Regions from separate parts of the Pseudalkalibacillus sp. JSM 102089 genome, predicted to be linked through region 1. Evidence: riboswitches for the same ligand, from Rfam matches in the RefSeq annotation. Region 1 holds a riboswitch; the other holds the start of a gene.

Region 1 (7,962 bases):
TGAAATAAGGTCAATTTCGATACGCCCACAAGTTGGACAAGAAATTAATGTGGCTGCATTCGCTGCAAGTCCAAATGATTTAAGAAGCTCTCTAGCTACTTTTACTTCTTCAACCGGATCCGCACTAAGAGAAATACGCGCCGTATTTCCGATTCCTTTTGAAAGAATAACACCAAGACCGGCTGCGCTTTTAACTGTACCTGCAAATAGAGTCCCTGACTCTGTAATTCCGAGATGCAGTGGGTAATTAAAAGAACGTGCTGCCAGTTCATATGCTTCAGTTGCAAGGTTAACATCGGAAGCTTTCATGGAGACGATGATATCGTAGAAATCAAGGTCTTCAAGAATTTTAATATGGTGGAGGGCACTTTCTAGCATTCCCTCAGCTGTAGGATAGCCGTATTTTTCAAGGATTTTTCGCTCAAGTGAACCAGCATTAACGCCAATGCGAATCGGAATGCCTTTTGCTTTGGCTGCTTTTACGACAGCTTCCACTTTTTCGCGACGTCCAATATTACCAGGGTTAATACGTATCTTGTCTGCTCCACCTTCAATAGCTTTTAGTGCTAGCTTATAGTTAAAGTGAATATCAACGACAAGAGGGATATTAATCCTCTTTTTGATTTCAGGGATTGCATCTGCTGCCCTGTCATCTGGACAAGCTACTCGTACAATCTGACAACCAGCTTCTTCAAGACGATTGATTTCAGCAACTGTTGCTTCCACATCGTGAGTTTTGGTTGTTGTCATACTTTGAATAATAACTTCATCGTTACCGCCTATTGTTAAAGGACCTACTTTAACAGGTCTAGTTTGACTACGGTGGGTAATTTCATTCATGCGAAAATCGCTCCTTTTACATGTAGGATTGCTTACCTCATGATTTAGATCGCTTTTATATACTCCCTTGTAGGGAATAAGACTCATCTGTAATACTATCCCATTGTAGCAACTTTAGAGAGCTATTGACAAGAAATAATCATTGAGCAGATGTTTGGTCATAAGTAGGTATCCTATATTCTTTCCCAATTTGTATAAGAGTTGGATGAATTTTATTTAATGTTTCAAAATCGTGAACGACCGTTTCAATCGGAACCGGTATTGAGCCGTTCGCTTTTTCTACTAAAGAAAGAACAGTATCGCCAGCATTTATTTTATAAACCACATAGGGAGAGTTTTTTTCAGGTGACACTACTTCGACTGCTTCTGATACTTCTGAAATAGCTCTGTTATTTGTAAGGGTTCCTGTTGTTAAATCATAATAAGTTGTATGAAGGACAAGCAGAAATAGGGAACTTAACAATAGTTTTCGCATCTCTCGCAACTCCTTCAGAATGATTTCCTTTGTACTACGATATGCTTGTCCTTCCATGATATGACAGATTTCCTAGTGAATTATCTTTTCTTTCGATCGAGTGTCGAGTAGAATACTAAGAGATGGGGAGATTAACTGAGTTACTCTTCATTAGAGCCTCACGTTAAAAGGAGACCAAAAACATGCTTAAAAAAGGATTGCCGTTTTTATTGTCGATGGTGTTAATGATGTCTATTATTCCTATGGTGGTACAAGCGGATGCGAGCGTCGGAGATGTTATCGTTACACTTGGTGAAGATCTATCTGAAGAGCAAAAACAGAAGCTAGTTGATGAAATGGAAGCTCCGGAAAATGCAATGACGGTAACGGTATCAAATGAAGAAGAGCATAAATATCTTGGGAATTATATAAGTAAAGCGCTAATCGGTACCCGCGCCTTATCTTCTTCTTCCATAACCATTGGTGAAAAAGATGCTGGTTTAAGCGTTGACACAAAAAATATTAATTGGGTAACAGATGAAATGTACGCAAATGCTTTAATAACAGCTGGAGTAAAAGATGCTGATGTTTATGTGACAGCACCAATGGAGGTTTCAGGTACGGCCGCATTAACTGGTTTAATCAAAGCTTATGAATTAAGCACAGATGAAGTGATACCTGAGGAGCAAAAACAAGTAGCAAATGAAGAGCTCGTCACTACTGCAAAATTGAGCGATAGTATTGGCGCAGATAAAGCAACGGAGCTAATGACTAAGATTAAGGATGAAATTGCTACAAACCCACCCGAGACGGAAGATGACTTAAGAACAGTTATCAAGCAAATTGCTAACGATTCAGGCATTGAATTGACTCAAGATGAGTTGGATGGTCTTGTTGAACTGTTTAATCGAATGAAAAATCTTGATATTGATTGGGATCAAATGAAAAGTCAGTTGCAGAACGCGAGAGAAAATCTAGACGATTTTTTAAATAAAGACGAGACACAGTCATTTATTCAAAAAATCATTGATTTCTTTATTGCGATTATTGATGGAATAAAAGGGGTATTTCAATCGTAAAGTGACAAGTGACTGAAACTTTCTTCCCTTTTGAACGTATAAGAGAAGAAGGAAAAGGAGGGAGCGAGGATGGAAATTCTATCTTTGCCAGCAGTTGGCTTTCTTATCGTCTTACTTAGCGTGCTATTCTTGTTTGCTGAGTTACTTGTTCGTGTAAAAGGTATTTTTGGATTGATCGGAATACTATTGCTCACATTTTATTTTAGTTTCCATCTTACTTCTTTATCATCAATTCTCTGGATGGGACTTGTGTTTGCTGTTGGTTTAGGCTTAGTTATTCTTGATGGGAAATTACTCAACGATGGTACATTTGGTTTGATTGGATTAATTATGATGGTTACAGCCGTGGCCATTCCTTCTCCAACTTTCCTTTATGGACTTCTCGTTTCAAGTGGTTTTTTAATTGGTACAGCTGCTTCATTCCTGTTTTTGCGTGTTTTCCCCGCACGCTCTATGTGGACGAAAATGACGTTAAAGGATCGGTTAAGCAGTGAAATGGGGTATAATTCCATGAACTCTGAGTATAAGAGTTTAGTTGGAGAATCGGCTATGACAATTACTCCATTTCGACCAAGTGGAACAATACAAGTCAATGAGAAAAAGTATAGCGCCATTTCTGTTGGAAGTTGGATCGATAAGGATACGGCAGTAGTTATTACGTCTGTAGATGGTACGCGTATATTAATAGAAGAGAAAAAAGAAGAAAGTAAACGCCATCCAATTTAAAATGGTCCCCGAGTCATAGATTCGGGGATTTTTTCATATTCTTTTCTAATCCCTTTATCCCGATCTCTAAACTAGGGTTGACATGTTGTTAGATAATAGTTAAGATTTAGAAAATAACTTATCAAGAGAGACCGAGGGACTGGCCCGTTGACGTCCAGCAACCTGCCTGATTGGCAAGGTGCTACTTCCAGCAAAATGGAGTCCATTTTGGAAGATAAGGTGAATTAAGGTAACCTGATCTGTCTTTCCAATTTGGGAAGGCTTTTTTCATTTATAAGCTTCTCCTCATGATTATTACGACAAAGGGAGGTTGCATGATGGGAACGAAAGACCAGAATTTTTCAGACGTTGCTGTACGCATAGAACGAATGCTAAGTTCGTTGAAATTTGGATCAATTACGCTTGTTGTTCAAGATGGGAAAGTTGTTCAACTTGAAAGAAAAGAAAAAGAACGACTTTAATATTGGCGCTGACTAGAGAAACTAGAGGCGATTCTAACCCTAAAGGTTAGAATCGCCTCTTTTTTTAAACTTTAAAATATATTTCCTTGATCGGAATTGGGAGGGTTAGAAATGAATTGGTTCTATGATAATTGGTCGGGAAAGGAACCTGAATTCAACGTTGAATCAGAAACGAAAGGGGCTCTTGAAGTTCTGAAGCGGGCGTATCAAATTTACCAAGATGATATTGTATATGCTTGTAGTTTCGGTGTTGAGGGTGTCGTTCTAATTGATTTGATTTCCCGAATAAACCAGAACGCGAAAATTGTTTTTCTGGATACAGGTCTCCATTTTGATGAGACTTATGAGCTAATTAATAAAGTAAAAGCCAAATATCCATCTCTAAATATTAAGTTAAAGCAACCAAAGGAGTCGGTCGAGGAACAGGCATTAAGTAAAGGAGATGCTCTATGGGAGCGAGACCCGGGACAGTGCTGCAATTTGAGAAAGATCATACCATTGCATGAAGAATTAGATCATGTAAGTGCCTGGATCTCAGGGTTAAGGAGAGAGCAGTCGCCACTCAGACAAAAGACAAATTATTTCAATAGAGATGATAAGTTTCAGGCGATTAAGGTTTGTCCACTTATTCATTGGACATGGAAAGATGTTTGGAGGTACGTGTACGAAAAGGATTTACCATACAATCCCCTGCATAATAAAGGCTACCCAAGTATAGGATGTGCGGTATGCACTGAAAGCGTATTGGAAGGTAGTGATTCTAGAGCTGGGAGATGGGCAAATCAGGAAAAAACGGAATGCGGCTTGCATCTTGATTCAGCACCAAATCGGTGACGGTCATGACAACCTTAGTTATTACGGTGGCTCTCTTTTTTGCTATGAATATTGGCGCTAGTGGAGCTGCGGCATCGATGGGAGTGGCTTACGGGGCTGGAGCGATTAAAAGAAGAAGTGTAGCACTGAGTGTTTGTGCGATTGGGATTGTTGGTGGTGCCACATTAGGTGGAGGTAATGTTATTAAAACAATGGGGAGTGGCATTATACCTTCTTCCGTACTCAGTCTAAAGGTTATCTTGATTATTTTCATTTCAGCTACAACAGCGCTCTTTCTAGCAAATATGATGGGGATTCCATTATCAACAAGTGAAGTTACTGTGGGCGCAGTGGTAGGAGTTGGTATTGCTTACCGTGCTTTGTACTTTCAGAATGTGATGTTCATTATGTTGTTGTGGATCGTTATACCAGTTATTGCTTTTGCTACAGCTCTCAGTGTGGGGAAATTTTTAGGTCTTTTAAAACAAAGAATCAAACTTACTTCAAATTGGCAAAAGCCACTCACCATTTTTTTAATTGTAGCCGGTTTTCTAGAAGCTTTTTCAGCAGGAATGAATAACGTCGCAAATGCGATTGGACCGCTAGTTGGAGCGGGTGTTTTATCCCTTTCTCACGGGGCATTTCTTGGGGGAGCTTTTGTTGCTTTAGGTGCTTTAGTATTTGGTAAACGTGTTATTGAAACGAATGGTTATCGCATCACAAAGTTTTCACTTGGTGAAGGTTGTGCTATATCAGGTACGAGCGCTGGACTTGTGATTGGAGCTTCCTTATTTGGGATTCCGGTGCCGCTTACCCAGATTACCACCTCATCGATCATTGGTATTGGAACGGCTAAAGATGGATTTCAGCTTTGGCAGAAAGATGTCATTACGCGAATGATTAAAGTTTGGGCAGTTTCACCGGTTTTTTCTTTAGTTATTTCTTATAGTATGATCAAACTTTTTTTAGAAAGTGATTTATATACATTAATTGCAATTGGCAGCGTTATTCTAGCGACGCTTGGGTCAGGAAGTTTAATTCGATCGATTCGCTCTCAAAAGGGGACATTACAAGACGAAGGAAGCTTATAATAAATTCAATTTGGAGGGATTAAGATGGCAACAATTAACGCGCATGGAGGAACATTGATTAACCGTTACAAACCTAATACTGAAATTGATGGGATTATTCAAGAAATTGAGCTAGACACTACTGCGTTAAGTGATCTGGAATTAATCGGAACTGGAGCGTATAGTCCGTTAACTGGTTTTCTTAATGAAAATGAGTATACGTCAGTCGTTCATCACCTCAAATTAGAAAGCGGGTTGCCATGGAGCATTCCTATTACGTTGCCAGTTACGCACGAACGAGCTGCTGAGATCGTAATTGGTGATAAAGTGAAGTTAACTAATAATGGGACTGTGTACGGCACAATAGAAGTGGAATCCAAATATACTCCTGATAAGGGAGTGGAGGCGCGCCACGTGTATTTAACAGAGGACAGTGAACATCCAGGAGTGAAAAAATTTTACGATAGACCAGATGTTTACATTGGTGGACCAATTACACTTATTAAAAGAACCGAAAAAGGCAAGTTTGACCGCTATCATTATGATCCATCTGAAACAAGAGATTATTTTGAACGTCAGGGCTGGAAGAAAGTTGTAGGATTTCAAACAAGAAATCCAGTTCATCGAGCGCATGAGTATATTCAAAAGACCGCACTTGAAACAGTGGATGGCTTGTTCTTGAATCCTCTTGTAGGTGAAACCAAATCAGATGATATACCAGCAGAAATTCGAATGGAAAGCTATGAAGTTCTACTTAAGAACTATTACCCTGAAGATCGTGTGCATCTTGGTGTCTTCCCTGCTGCTATGCGGTATGCAGGGCCAAGAGAGGCAATCTTTCATGCGCTTGTTCGAAAAAACTTTGGATGCACACATTTTATTGTGGGGAGAGATCATGCCGGAGTAGGTGATTACTATGGCACTTATGATGCCCAGAGAATCTTTAGTCAATTTACAAGCGAGGAATTAGGAATTACACCACTCTTCTTTGAACACAGTTTCTACTGTGAGAAGTGCGATAGCATGGCTTCGGCCAAAACGTGCCCGCATGGGAATGAGCATCACGTCATTTTATCAGGTACTAAAGTACGTGCCCTTTTACGAAATGGGGAGCAGCCTCCGGCAACATTTAGTCGTCCTGAGGTTGTGGAGGTACTAATTAAAGGAATGAGTGAGAAGACAGTGAACGCATAAGGGGGAGATTTGAGATGACAGTGAACAATAATTTAACCTGGCACGATACAGTGGTAACAAAAGAAATGAGGCAGCAGAGAAATCAGCATAAAAGTGCAGTACTCTTCTTTACAGGTTTGTCTGGTTCCGGGAAATCAACACTGGCAAATGATGTTTCAAGGAAGCTTCATGAATTAAACGTCCAAAGCTATGTTCTAGACGGTGATAATATCCGTCAGGGTTTAAATAAGGATCTTGGTTTTCGAGAAGAAGATCGCAAGGAAAATATTAGACGTATTGGGGAGGTGTCTAAACTACTAGTTGATAGCGGTCAATTCGCAATCACTGCATTTATTTCCCCGTTCCATAGTGATAGACAAGTAGTACGTGAACTTCTGCAACAAGGTGAATTTATTGAGGTATATGTGAAATGTCCAATAAATGAGTGTGAGAGTCGAGATCCTAAAGGATTATACAAAAAAGCTCGTAGTGGCGAGATTCCTCACTTCACAGGCGTATCATCTCCTTACGAAGTACCGATCAATCCCGAAATCACCATTGATACGGACAACCACTCCAGAGAAGAATGTGCTAATAAAGTGATGTCCTATTTAGTAAAGCAAGGGTTGATTATAAATCAATAACTTTTGAGCTTAAGTGATTTTAAAGAATAAAATCATCTCGTGGAGGAGGAAATCAGATGGGGAAAGTTTATCTAGTTGGCGCAGGACCAGGAGACATCGACTTAATTACAGTGAAAGGCGTAAAGTGTATTGAGCAGGCTGATGTGATCCTCTATGATCGCTTAATCAATAAAGACCTTCTGGATTACGCAAAAGAAGGGGTCGAGTTAATTTACTGCGGTAAGTTACCTGATTACCACACACTAAAACAGGAAACCATAAATCGTTTTCTCGTAAAGCATGCCCTTAAAGGGAAAGTGGTCACAAGGTTAAAAGGAGGAGACCCTTTTGTTTATGGTCGAGGTGGTGAAGAAGCCGAAGTCCTTTCAAACCATGGAATCCCCTTTGAAATCGTTCCAGGAATTACTTCTGGTATTGCTGCTCCTATGTATGCAGGCATTCCAGTAACACATCGTGAACTAAGTTCAACATTTGCATTTGTAACTGGTCACCGTAAAGAAGGCGAAGAAGAAGAATTGCGCTGGGAGAGTCTTGCGAAAGGTATAGATACACTCGCCATTTATATGGGAGTGAAAAATTTACCTTATATTTGCTCGATGCTTCGAAAATATGGAAGGAATAAAGAAACTCCTGTTGCGCTTGTTCACTGGGGAACAACACAAACGCAACAAACGGTAACGGGTACCCTTGAGACAATAACAG
Region 2 (7,962 bases), on a different contig from region 1:
TTTCGGATGGCCCATAATTGCTGAAGCAAGGGTAGATTTACCTGTACCGTTCGGCCCCATTACTGCGTGAATTTCTCCACCATTTATTTCAAGGTTCAATCCTTTGATAATCTCTTTTCCCTCAATGGAAACATGAAGATTCTCAATCTTTAGAGTTGATGCTGCCATTTGTGAATACCTCCAATAACGTTTATACTATTCCTTCCTTATTGTAGTACCTATAAGGTGTATGTCAAGGAATGTGTGCTGAGTCATTCTCAATCTATTTTCATTCTTATTTTATAACAAATCCAAACTAATATCAAGGAACGCAAGACTCATACTTTCTAGCGTTAGCCAAGGTATAGCTTGCTATTCAAATTGAGAATGAATCGTTTATTTTTTCGTTGCATACCTTTCTAAGCCTACCATTTAATCACCACAGCTACAACGAATACACGTGATTATCTTCATACAAAAAAACCAGTCGTAAGACTGGTTTTTCGTATATCATGGTTATTTTGGATGCTGATTCATCTAGATAGTTTACGGTCGAATTCACTAACCATTTTGAGACTCCGACGGTGATCCAGCTCACGCTCTCGCTCGACTTGCATTCGTTTATTGAAATTACGACTATACTCCGCATAGCCAACTCCGTGAGACTGGTACATCGCCTTTTCCATTTCAGGTGTGTGGTTTAACCGCATGGGGCTAATAATGAATCAATCCTTTCAATATCGTTTTACTTACAAAAATTACTTTACCACGTTACATTAGTAGCTACAAACAGCATTTTAAGGGTTGAGGGGGTTTCCGGAGTGGTGAAAGAAGTTCTGAATAGTTAAAAAACATTCATTCTTACTTTTCCTCCCATATCCACTCTATTTCACCCCTTCGACACAATACACTATTTAAATAGTAGAAACACGATTTCATTAATGCTTCGGTTGGTTCAAATCCTTCATACACTCCTGTACGAGAGTAACGGCCTGACTCATCGCTGCGCCACCACCAAATGCAGCTGTCACCCCTACCGTTTCAAGTATTTCTTGTTCAGAACATCCTTGGTCAAGACACCCTTTCGTATGGTAGATAATGCAATATTCATCTTGTGAAAAAATAGATATTCCGAGAGCAATCATTTGTTTCTCTTTTTGACTCACTTCCCCATCTTTAAAACACGCTTCAGTAAATGCCGAATACTTCTTAGCTAACTGCGGCATTTTCTCTGTAAACATTCCTAATCCTTCTTTATAATCATGTAGCGCCGCTTCTGCGAAGTTGTTAAATTCCTGTTCCTGTTTCAAGACACAGGCCTCCTTTATTCGATATCATCCGTACTAGTATGAGAATTGGGTAACAAAGCTATCCATCATTTTCTTTAAATTGTTTTTGGATGAGTGCGTTTACATGTGATGTATGTCACAATAATAAGTAAAGGGATACGGTATGATGCTTATGAAGACAATATCTACTAGCAGAGGTGAAGATGATGTATGAAGGAAAAACAACGCGCGTAGCATTAATTGGCACTGGATTCGTAGGGACAAGCTATGCCTTCTCGTTATTGAATCAAGAACTAGTAAACGAACTTGTACTTATCGATGTAAATAAAGAAAAAGCGGAAGGGGAAGCAAGAGACTTAAATCACGGCCTTCCTTTTGGCGCTCCAATGAAAATTTGGGCGGGGGACTATACCGATTGCAAAGACGCAGATATTGTCGTTATCGCAGCGGGTGCAAATCAGGCACCAGGTGAAACACGCTTAGACCTTATTGATAAAAACACAGCGATCTTTAAAAAAATCGTTTCAAGCGTTATGGGAAGCGGATTTGATGGTATTTTTATCGTTGCAACGAATCCTGTAGACGTACTTACTTATGCGACATGGAAGTTCTCAGGCTTGCCTAAAGAACGGGTTATCGGCTCAGGTACGATTCTCGATACTGCACGATTCCGTTATTTACTGAGCGACTATTTCAATGTAGATTCTAGAAATGTACATGGTTATATTCTTGGAGAACATGGTGATACTGAACTTCCTGTCTGGAGTCATGCTACAATCGGTAGTCGACCAATCATGTCTCTTATTAAAGATAGACCAGAGGCTAAAGAAGATCTTGATGCGCTTTTCGTCAATGTTCGCGATGCTGCTTATCATATCATTAATCGTAAGGGAGCAACATACTACGGTATCGCAATGGGCCTCGTACGGTTAACAAGAGCGATTATACGAAATGAAAACTCTATTCTTACCATCTCTACGTTACTTGAAGGCGAGTATGGTTTAGATGATTTGTATATCGGAGTTCCCGCAATTGTGAATAACAACGGCATTCGTGAAATTATTGAACTTGACCTTGATCAAACCGAGCTAGATCAATTGCACCATTCTGCAAAAACGTTAAAAGAAGCGATGAAGCCAGTTTTCCAACATTAAAATGAGTAAAAAAAGGTTCTCCGCGAAATGACGGAGAACCTTTTTTCTTTCTTATTTGTCTACTGGTACAACAGCGCCATCGTATTCTTCTTCAATAAAGCTTTGAATTTCATCAGAATGAAGAACTTCTACTAACGCCTGGATCGCTTCATTGTCTTCGTCACCTTTGTTTACTGTAATCACATTCACATATGGTGAGTCTGAATTTTCAAGTGCAATGGCATCCTCTTGAGGATTAAGTCCTGCATCAATCGCATAGTTTGTATTGATCATCACTGCATCACCTTCACCTTGCTGGTAAATCTGTGGAAGCAGTGAAGCCTCAACATCTGTTTTGAAATCAATATTCTTAGGGTTTTCAGCAATATCTTCAACTGTTGCATCTGAAGCCTTTACACCTTCTTTTAATGTGATAAGGCCCTGTGCTTCAAGTAATGACAGCATACGTCCATGGTCAGAAACAGAGTTACTCATTATGATTTGAGCACCATCAGGAAGCTCATCTAAGCTCTTGTAATCCTGAGAGTAAACACCGATTGGCTCGATATGAATGCCTCCAGCGTTCACGAAGTCATAATTATCGTTTTCTTCCATTTGCAAGTCCATATAAGGTATTGTTTGGAAGTAGTTTGCATCTAATTCACCATTTGCAAGCGTCTTATTAGGTAGAATGTAATCCTGGAATGTTTTAATTTCAAGCTCTATTCCTTTTTCCTCTAACATCGGCTTAGCTTCTTCAAGAATTTCAGCATGGGGAATGTTTGATGCACCTACTACGATTTTCTTCGAATCTCCACCGTCACCAGAACCTTCGCTGTTTCCGCCATTGTTGCCACATGCAGCAAGAACCGCAAGAGCAAGAACTGTTATTAGCGATAAAAACTTTTTCATCATAACCTCTCCTTTTCTCCTTATTATCTTTTATCTATTACTCGTGTTGCAACGTCTCCACAAACCTGAAGAATCGCAACAATTACTAATATCAATACTGTTGCAACAAGTGTCACGTCAGGATTGTTCCGTTGGAAACCTTCAAGATAAGCGAGGTTTCCGAGACCCCCTGCGCCTACGACACCAGCCATAGCGGTGTAGCTTACAAGAGCTATCGCCGTCACAGTAATCCCTGAAATAAGGGCTGGCATTGCTTCTGGTAGAAGCACTTTAAAAATAATCGAACCATTGGATGCTCCCATTGACTGAGAAGCTTCAATGACCCCTTTATCCACTTCACGTAAAGCAATTTCAACCATTCTCGCATAAAATGGCGCCGCTCCTGCAATAAGGGCTGGAAGGGCAGCATTAGCACCTAGCATTGTCCCTATAATGTAAACCGAAAGAGGGATAAGCAAGATAATCAAAATAATAAATGGTATGGAGCGAAATAAGTTCACGACTCCGGCAATAATACTATTCACAAATTTGTTTTCCCATATGTTCCCTCTACCTGTTAGAAACAACAATAATCCAAGGAGGATTCCGAGAATAAACGTTGCCAGCACCGAAATTGCCGTCATGTACGCTGTTTGTAGAGTGGCTTCCCACATAGATTCCCACCTGACGTTAGGAAATAACGATTCAGTCATTCGTAATCACCTCCGCTTTAACACCTTGGGCTTGCACATAATTCAAGGCCATTTCTACCACAGCTGGTTCCCCTTTAAGGAACACAGAAAGTTTTCCATAAGGACCATCCTGTGTATGAGAAATCTTCCCTTGAATAATGTTGACTTCTACATCAAATTTACGAATCAACTCTGTCACAAGTGGTGAACCTGTTTTTCCTTTCACAAAGGTAAACTGAACAAGTTCTCCATCCTGACTCGTTGCCAGATGTGCAATCGATTCCTTCATTTCTTCAGGCTCGCTTAGCTGATTAACAAAGTCTTTCGTAATCTCTTCCTGCGGATGGTGGAAAACTTCAAGGACAGAACCATTCTCCACTACTCGTCCATTCTCCATCACGGCTACACGATGGCAAATTTTTCGTATGACGTGCATTTCATGCGTGATAAGGACAATCGTAAGGCCAAGCTTGTGATTAATTTCAGTCAGAAGTTCCAGAATGCTATCCGTCGTTTTAGGATCTAAAGCAGAAGTAGCTTCATCACAAAGCAAAACCTTTGGATTATTAGCAAGTGCTCTCGCAATACCCACTCGCTGCTTTTGTCCACCACTTAGTTGTGAAGGATAAGCTCCTTCTCTACCTTCGAGTCCAACAAGTTTAATTAATTCATCAACACGCTTCATTCTCTTTTCTTTCGGAACACCTGATATTTCAAGAGGGAACGCGATGTTATCACGTACCGTTCTTGACCAGAGAATATTAAAATGCTGGAAAATCATTCCAATTTCCTGTCTTGCTGCACGAAGATCTTTTCCCTTAAGAGAAGATAGATTATTACCAGCCACTGTGACTGTCCCATCAGTAGGTCTCTCAAGAAGGTTAAGCATTCGAATTAGCGTACTTTTCCCAGCACCACTGTAGCCAATAACACCAAATATTTCGCCTTTTTTGACTTCAAGGTTAACATCCTTAACGGCTTCCACCTTCCCGGATTTCGAAAAGAAGGTCTTATTAATGCCTTTAAGCTCAATCACATGTCTCACATCCTTTATGCATTTGCATGATCAGCTACCTGAAACAGGACTTAAGTCCCATGCCTTTGTTCTTTATTTCTATGCACTTAGAAACCTAATTCGCTTATCACTTTGTATAGTAAAGTAAAAAAATGCCCTTCTGCTTTGAGCAGAAAGGCATTTGATAAATCGATGTCTTCCTCTCATTTCTCAAAGCAATCGCTTTGCAGGAATTGGCACCTTTTCAAACGAGTCGTTTGACGGTTGCCGGGCTTCATAGGGCCAGTCCCTCCACCTCTCTGAATAAGAGATATATAGTTGTTATTACTTTACTGTGGTTAAGTGCTAAATGAATTCTAGCATGGTACTTTATGAGTGTCAATTACTGAGCAAAAAGTCGGAATAATCTAAAATATATACGTTGAACCCCATTAGAAAACCATCAGCTTATTCGCCTGATGGTTTTCGCTCGTTGAGAAAGTTGTTTATAAAGGGATATTTTCGCAAGATCCGCATTCCCTCCACTAACAACAACACCAATTCTCTTACCTTCTAAACGATTAGACTTGCATAAGACAGCAGCTACCGATGCAGCACCTGCACCTTCTACAAGTGTTTTGTGTCTTTCAAGCATAAAGACAATCGCTGCAGCAATTTCTTCTTCTGACACGGTTAGCATATCATCAACAAGCTCTTCAATAATTGGAAAGGTTAATTTTCCAGCTTCTTTCACAGAAATACCGTCTGCAATCGATTTGACAGATTGAAGGACAAGAGGACCAGTACCTTTAAATCGATTCCATGTCGCAGATGCTTCAGAAGCCTGGACCCCGATGATTTTCACGTGAGGAAAGAACGACTTAATCGCCATCGCCATTCCAGCTAACAATCCTCCACCTCCAACAGGCACGAGAATCGCATCTAAGTCAGGACACTGTTGCATCATTTCGAGTGCAACCGTTCCCTGTCCTGCCATTACTTCAGGATCATCGAAAGCATGAACGAATGTGGCCCCTTTCTCAACACGCTCACGATCCGCTCCACTAAACGCTTCGTTATACGATTCTCCTTCAAGAACAACCTCTGCTCCATAAGATCGCGTCGCATCAATTTTGCTTGTCGGTGTATGGACGGGCATATAAATCTTAGCTTTAATTCCACGCTCTCTAGCAGAAAGCGCCACTCCCTGAGCATGGTTTCCAGCCGATGCAGCAACAATCCCTCGCGCTGCCTCAATATCCGTTAGCGACGCAACTTTGTTATAAGCACCTCGAAGTTTGAAGGAACCCGTTCGTTGAAGGTTTTCCATCTTCATGAAGACATCTCTATTTGTATAATCATTAAGCGTTGTCGACTGCTGAAGCGGGGTCCTGTGGACGGCTTCCAGCAAATTCTCCATTGCTTTTACGACATGAACGTTATATTTCTCCTGGTAATTCCCAACGTCATTCACTCTCCTACAAGTTGTTTTTCTTCATATAATTTAATTTTATCTTCGAGAGATAAAGTTCGAGATACTTCATCCCATCCATTTAACAGCATTTCTTTCCAATAAGGATCGATCTCGAACGACGCATTTAGTCCTTCTCCATCAATTACTTGCTGTTTACTTAGGTCTACGCTAAGTTCGTATCCATCCTTCGCTTTTTGAAAAAGCTCCGAGATCGTTTCTTGATCAAGAGCGATAGGAAGTATACCGTTTTTTACACAGTTGTTATAAAAGATATCAGCAAAGCTTGTCGCAATGACAATTCGAAACCCATAATCCAGAAGGGCCCATGGAGCATGTTCTCTTGATGAACCACACCCAAAGTTTTTACCCGACACTAGAATAGAAGCATGCTGGTATTGTTGTTCGTTCAAATTAAAATCTTCACGCGGATGACCATCATCATCAAACCGCCAATTGTAAAAAAGAAACTGACCAAAGCCTTGCCGTTCAATTCTCTTTAAAAACTGCTTCGGAATAATTTGGTCTGTATCTACGTTAACCTGCTCAAGGGGATAAACGATCCCTTTGTATTTATTAATCGGTTCCAGGACGTCTCACTCCTTTTACACTACAAGAGGTTTTATTTTTCTAGCGTCTGTAAATCGGCCTTCAATGGCAGCAGCTGCAGCCATAGCTGGGCTGACAAGATGTGTTCTAGCGCCATTCCCCTGACGCCCTTCAAAATTACGGTTAGATGTAGACGCGCAGCGCTCGCCTGGTGGAACAATGTCATCATTCATCGCAAGACACATGCTACATCCTGCTTCTCGCCACTCAAACCCAGCTTCTTTAAAGATCGTATCTAACCCTTCTGCTTCAGCTGCATCCTTCACTGATTTAGATCCTGGTACTACGAGAGCAGTCACACCTTCGTGAACTTTTCGACCACGAACAATATCAGCGGCCGAACGCAGATCACTTAATCGCGAATTCGTACACGATCCGATGAAAACATATTGAATATCTATATTTTGAATAGGCGTTCCCGGTTTAAGATCCATATAGGCAAGGGCTTGCTTAATTGCTTTTTGGTCACCTGGATCTGCATAATCCTCAGGGAAAGGAACGCGAGCATAGACAGAAGATCCCATTGAAGGATTAGTGCCCCATGTTACTTGTGGCTCGATTTCGTCAGCTCCAATTTCGAGCACTTCATCATACTTTGCTCCTGGATCAGATGCGAGTTCTTTCCACTCAGCAACAGCTCGATCAAAATCTTCTGGAACATGTCTTTTTCCTTTTAAATAGGAAAAGGTAGTCTCATCTGGGCTAATAAGCCCTGCTTTTGCGCCAGCTTCAATTGACATATTACAAACAGTCATACGTTCTTCCATTGTCATATTTCGAATCGCTTCGCCTGTGTACTCCACAACTGCTCCAGTACCTGCATTAACACCAAATTTGGCAATAACAGCAAGAATTAAATCTTTAGCAGTCACCCCAGAACCAAGGCGTCCGTTCACACGTATTT

What was found. Region 1 has a riboswitch for S-adenosylmethionine ahead of ABVF21_RS11915 (YezD family protein). Riboswitches for the same ligand answer to the same signal wherever they lie in the genome.
Region 2: another riboswitch for S-adenosylmethionine. It lies ahead of ABVF21_RS17435 (methionine ABC transporter ATP-binding protein); the one in region 1 lies ahead of ABVF21_RS11915 (YezD family protein).

What each region holds. Positions count from the first base shown of each region.
Region 1 is NZ_JBEWYW010000004.1:247,240-255,201, forward strand. It holds gene ispG (flavodoxin-dependent (E)-4-hydroxy-3-methylbut-2-enyl-diphosphate synthase) at 1-840, opposite strand, end outside; gene ABVF21_RS11900 (hypothetical protein) at 980-1,315, opposite strand; gene ABVF21_RS11905 (DUF1002 domain-containing protein) at 1,498-2,373, shown strand; gene ABVF21_RS11910 (NfeD family protein) at 2,443-3,099, shown strand; SAM riboswitch class I at 3,215-3,320, shown strand; gene ABVF21_RS11915 (YezD family protein) at 3,417-3,560, shown strand; gene ABVF21_RS11920 (phosphoadenylyl-sulfate reductase) at 3,672-4,394, shown strand; gene ABVF21_RS11925 (inorganic phosphate transporter) at 4,400-5,464, shown strand; gene sat (sulfate adenylyltransferase) at 5,489-6,637, shown strand; gene cysC (adenylyl-sulfate kinase) at 6,652-7,260, shown strand; gene cobA (uroporphyrinogen-III C-methyltransferase) at 7,317-7,962, shown strand, end outside.
Region 2 is NZ_JBEWYW010000009.1:69,379-77,340, reverse strand. It holds gene sufC (Fe-S cluster assembly ATPase SufC) at 1-168, opposite strand, end outside; gene ABVF21_RS17455 (carboxymuconolactone decarboxylase family protein) at 918-1,220, opposite strand; gene ABVF21_RS17450 (L-lactate dehydrogenase) at 1,472-2,422, shown strand; gene ABVF21_RS17445 (MetQ/NlpA family ABC transporter substrate-binding protein) at 2,474-3,313, opposite strand; gene ABVF21_RS17440 (methionine ABC transporter permease) at 3,337-4,005, opposite strand; gene ABVF21_RS17435 (methionine ABC transporter ATP-binding protein) at 3,998-5,020, opposite strand; SAM riboswitch class I at 5,200-5,309, opposite strand; gene ilvA (threonine ammonia-lyase) at 5,442-6,452, opposite strand; gene leuD (3-isopropylmalate dehydratase small subunit) at 6,449-7,039, opposite strand; gene leuC (3-isopropylmalate dehydratase large subunit) at 7,055-7,962, opposite strand, start outside.